2 regions of the Streptomyces griseus subsp. griseus genome follow, and region 2 is predicted to be linked to the other one. Evidence: riboswitches for the same ligand, from Rfam matches in the RefSeq annotation. Region 2 holds a riboswitch; the other holds the start of a gene.
What was found. Region 2 has a riboswitch for cyclic di-AMP ahead of D6270_RS03310 (C40 family peptidase). Riboswitches for the same ligand answer to the same signal wherever they lie in the genome.

Region 1: linked by a shared signal. The riboswitch ahead of D6270_RS32165 (transglycosylase SLT domain-containing protein) and the one ahead of D6270_RS03310 (C40 family peptidase) in region 2 are both predicted to bind cyclic di-AMP.

The regions. Positions count from the first base shown of each region.
Region 1 is NZ_CP032543.1:7,186,179-7,188,555, reverse strand. It holds gene D6270_RS32170 (GMC oxidoreductase) at 1-283, opposite strand, end outside; gene D6270_RS32165 (transglycosylase SLT domain-containing protein) at 430-1,260, opposite strand; cyclic di-AMP (ydaO/yuaA leader) riboswitch at 1,264-1,454, opposite strand; gene D6270_RS32160 (FAD-dependent oxidoreductase) at 1,903-2,377, shown strand, end outside.
Region 2 is NZ_CP032543.1:736,813-739,189, forward strand. It holds gene D6270_RS03300 (ATP-dependent Clp protease proteolytic subunit) at 1-258, shown strand, start outside; gene D6270_RS03305 (hypothetical protein) at 266-571, shown strand; cyclic di-AMP (ydaO/yuaA leader) riboswitch at 925-1,111, shown strand; gene D6270_RS03310 (C40 family peptidase) at 1,115-1,585, shown strand; partial or broken gene D6270_RS03315 (LysR family transcriptional regulator) at 1,806-2,377, shown strand, end outside.

The sequences.
Region 1 (2,377 bases), 6.4 Mb from region 2:
CGCCGGGGGTGTCCCAGGCCATGCCCATCTCGACCATGTGGACGTCCGTGCCTGCCTGGGCGAGCCGGAGGGCGGCCACCGAGCCGCCGTAGCCGGTCCCGACGACCAGCACCGGCACATGGGCTCCGGAGCCGATGGCGGCCGCTGCCGCACGGGGTGCGGCCCAGACCGGGGTGGTGGGCCCGGCGAGCGCCGCGACCCCGAGAAGAGAACCTGTTCCAGTGATGAACCTTCGACGTGATACACCCTTGGGGGCGTTGTCGTGCGGGGTAGTGTCGTTCATGTGACATCCCTCACTCTCGACAGAGTGCAACAGGTTCTACTGGCGATCGCGCGGTAAGTCACTAGAAACTTGGTGGTAACTTCCCGGTACACCGGAGGGGCCCCGGACCAGGCGGTCCGGGGCCCCTCCGTCTGTGCGTACGGGGATCAGTAGGCGCCGAAGACGTTGTCGATCGACCCGTACCGGTCCGCGGCGTAGTTGCACGCGGCGGTGATGTTGGCGACCGGGTCGTAGCTGTCGGTCGAGGTGCCCGGCACGTGGTACGCCTGGAACGTCGGGTCGATGACCTGGAGGAGCCCCTTCGACGGGGTGCCCTTCACCGCGTTGGAGTCCCAGTTGTTGATGGCGTTCGGGTTGCCGGAGGACTCGCGGATGATGTTGCGGTGGATGCCCTCGTAGGTGCCGGGGATGCCGTGCTGGGCCATGACGGCCAGCGACTCCCTGATCCAGCCATCGAGGTCGTTGGTGTACGTGGCGGGAGCGGCGGCGGCCGGAGCGGCGGCGGGGGCCGCCGTGGTGCGCTCCGAGCGGTCGGCGCGCTCGCCCGGCGCGGTGCGGGCGGCCGCCTCGGAAGCCTTGCTCGCCTTGGCGTCTGACGGGGCGGCAGCCTTGGCGCCGATGGTCAGCGTGATACCGGGGTGAATAAGGTGCGGGTTCTCGCCGACGACCTTGCGGTTGCCTTCGTACAGCTTCTTCCAGCCGCCGCTCACGGAATGCTCACGGGCGATCTTGGCAAGCGTTTCGCCGGACACCACGGAATGCTTGACGGCCGCGGCCTTCGTCACGGAATTCGCCTGGGCGGTCACGGAGACGGGAACCACCGCCTTTTCCGCGGCGACGGAGTGCGCGGGAGCGGCGGACGCGGTGGTGGCGCCGAGCACCGGCAGGGCCAGAACGGCTCCACCCGTGGTCACGGCCGCGATGCCACGGCTCAGCGAGACGGACTTGGGACGGCGGTGCTTACCCTGTGCGGGCATGGGGAATTTCCTCTCCGGCGCCTACGAGGTGAGCTGTCGGGTTCAGACGGGAGATGTCTGGCCGCACGGACATGCGACTTCACCCCTAGCCGTTCCGGATACCGGACCGGCGGCTTACCTGGGTCCCCCGCTCCTGCCGTACGTGAGTGGGTTTCGGTTTCCCGGACGGCGGCAGGATTCGGCGTTCCATCCGGATTGAGCGTGACCGTAGGCGAAAAGCGACGGACAGAACAAGCCCCGAATTACGGATGACCTTTCTCCGCAAGATCGAATTCAGGAATTCCCGGATCCGGCCGTTCCGCCGCGTCGTCAACTTTCTTCGCACAGAAGGGAACCGGACCCTCCACTTCTGCGTCCGCACCCCCGGACGTGACGCTCACCACTTCGCACAGAGGTGGCCGAAACGGCTGCGGTCAAAATAACCCAAGAGGCCCAATAGCTCCTTTATGGAAGAGAAGAGCAAAAGGCCGAAATCACCCATACCGAACAGCAGAAACGGACTTATCGGGCGGTTCCGTAGGCCGGGTCGGGGTCCTCGCCGGGCCAGGGCTTACGGTGTGGGGTGGAGACTAGTAAGCCAACCCTTACCTCCGACGTACGCTGTACCTGCCCGCGTTCGCCCGCCTTAAGGATCACCACGCCATGACACGCCCCGTCCGCGTCGCCATTGTCGGAGCCGGCCCTGCCGGTATCTACGCTGCGGACGCGCTGCTCAAATCCGAGGTCTGCCAGGACCCGGGGGTCTCGATCGACCTGTTCGAGCGCATGCCCGCGCCCTTCGGTCTGATCCGCTACGGCGTGGCCCCCGACCACCCCCGGATCAAGGGCATCGTCAAGGCGCTGCACCAGGTGCTGGACAAGCCGCAGATCCGCCTCTTCGGCAACGTCAGCTACCCCGACGACATCGGCCTGGACGACCTGCGCTCCTTCTACGACGCGGTGATCTTCTCCACCGGTGCCGAGGCCGACCGGGCCCTCGACATCCCGGGCATGGGGCTGGACGGCTCCTTCGGCGCGGCCGAGTTCGTCTCCTGGTACGACGGGCACCCCGAGGTCCCGCGCACCTGGCCGCTGACCGCGGAGAAGGTCGCCGTCCTCGGCGTCGGCAACGTGGCGC
Region 2 (2,377 bases):
GTCATCCAGCAACCCGCACTGGCGGAGCCGCTGCGGGGCCGGCCGTCCGACCTGGAGATCCACGCGCACGAACTGGTGCGCACCCGCGCGCTGTTCACGGCCATGCTGGTCCGCCACACGGGCCGGACCGCCGAGCGGGTCACCGCCGACAACGAACGCTCCACCATCCTCGACGCTGAGGCCGCCCGCTCCTACGGGCTGGTGGACCACGTCGTGCAGAACCGCACGCTCTCCCAGCCGCCGCACGACGTGAGGTGAACCGCTCATGGAGCCACCGGAGTTCCCGCCTTTGCCCGCTCTGACCCGCGCCGAGGGCGAGTTCATCGACTGCTATCTGGCGGCCCTGGACCAGGTGGGCCGGATCAACCCCGCACACGGCGGCGACACCTACAGCGCGCTGCGGGCGGCTCAGGCCCTGGCCTCCGGGGCGGCGGCCCTGCGCGACGCGCTCGCCCTGATGCACGAGCGCGGCGAGCGGCAGATCCACGCGGCGACGCTCGTACGGGCCCTGCGGGTGCTGGACGGCGAGCGGCGGGCGGGCAGGGTCGCCGTGCCGCCCAACCCGAACTGAGCCGCGCCGCGCGCCGGGAGCGCGTCACGGGAGCGGGCCGGTCGCCGCGCCGTGCGACACGCCCGGTTCCGCGATCGATTTCCCTCGCTCGTTCGGCGTAGGCCATCACCCGCGCGAGCGACGGCTCAACTTGCGTTCGGCGTGCGGGCTGTACTCGAAATGCTCCCTTTCGTCGCTGGTACGAGGGTGTGCGCCGGGCTCGTCGGCGGGCGCGAATCCGCCCCGTCCACCCGAACGGTTCAGTGGTGAGGAGACTCACAAATCACTGTTTCAGCTCGGAAATCCGGCACTTCGTGAGTCAAGATCCCTGGGACGACAAGCCCCCGCCGCCGCGGCGGGGCGGTCCGGGTGGACGCCGAGTCCTGCCGCTTCCCGGATGACTGGTCGACAGGAGTGGATCGGCAGGAGTGGAGGACCCGAGCACAACGGGCCGACCGGGAGACCGGGAAGCCCTCGGGGTGAAGCCGCGTCAAGCGGCCGGGCAACTTCGCCAGCCCGAACCCGACAGGTCATCCTTCACAGGCGGCTGACGAAGGGTTGCGCATGTCTGCGCAGGTTCATGTCCCGTCTCTGTTCGCCCGGGTCGGTACGGCTTCCGTACTCACCCTGGCCGTGACGTCCTCGATGCTGGCACCAGGTCTGGTCAACGATGCCGAGGCCGCCACCCATTCGACGAAGGCGCTCAAGATCGCCGCGTCGAAGAAGGGCGCTCCTTACAAGTACGGAGCCACAGGTCCCAGCCGTTTCGACTGCTCGGGGCTGACTGTCTACTCGTTCAAGAAGGCCGGGAAGAAACTCCCTCGCACGGCACAGCAGCAGTACAACAAGACCAGCCGGATCTCCTCGTCGAAGCGGAAACCCGGCGACCTGGTCTTCTTCCATTCCGGCCGCAGCGTCTACCACGTGGGCATCTACGCCGGGGGCGGGAAGATCTGGCACTCCCCCAAATCCGGGGACGTGGTCCGCAAGGCGAAAATCTGGTCCAAGAGCGTCTGGTACGGACGGGTCCGCTGACCCACCGACCGGACGCTCTTCCCTTGCGGGCGGTACGGGCGCAGCTGCCGCCCCCGCCCGCAAGGGCCCCGGCGCCCCTCGGCGCAGGAGGGGGCCCGGTCACCAGCGCCGGGCGACCCCGGCGAAGGCGATCGCCTGTGCGTCCACGGGGTCCAGCCCGGACCTGCGGAGCCTTCAGCGTGTACTTGCGGTCTTCTGGGTCTGCCTGAGGGAACGCCTCATCCACGACCCGACGCGGCTCGCCGCACTGGTGGCGGTCTCCGGGACCGGATCGATCACGCGGGCCGCCGCCCACCTGGGCGGCACCGCGCCCGCGCTCTCCCGGCAGCCGGCCGAGCTGGAGCGCGAGGCCGGGCGACGCTGCTGGTACGCCACCATCGCGGGGCGTGGCCGACGGCCGCCGGTGAGCTGCCGGCGGGCCGGGCCAGGCGGGTGCTGGACGGGCTGGACCAAGCGCGGCACGGGCCGGCCGGGCTGTCGGGCGGCAGGTTGCGGGTGGGGACGTTCACGACGGCCGGGGTCCATCTGCTTCCGCCGGTCCTGAGCGCGTTCCGGCGGGCCCAATCCGGAGGTCGATCCGGGGGTCACCGAGTGCGAGCCGCCGGGCGGTGTCGCGGCGGCCACCGCGCGCGAGGCGGACCTGGCACTGACCCACACCTGCGGCCCGGCGGTGGCGGACCCGCCGCCCCTGGGCGTCACCGTGGAGCCCCCGCTGGTCGAGGAGCTGGTGCCGGCGACCGCCGTCGGGCACCGGCCCGCTGAGCCGTGGCACCCCCTGACGTGGCGGCCCGC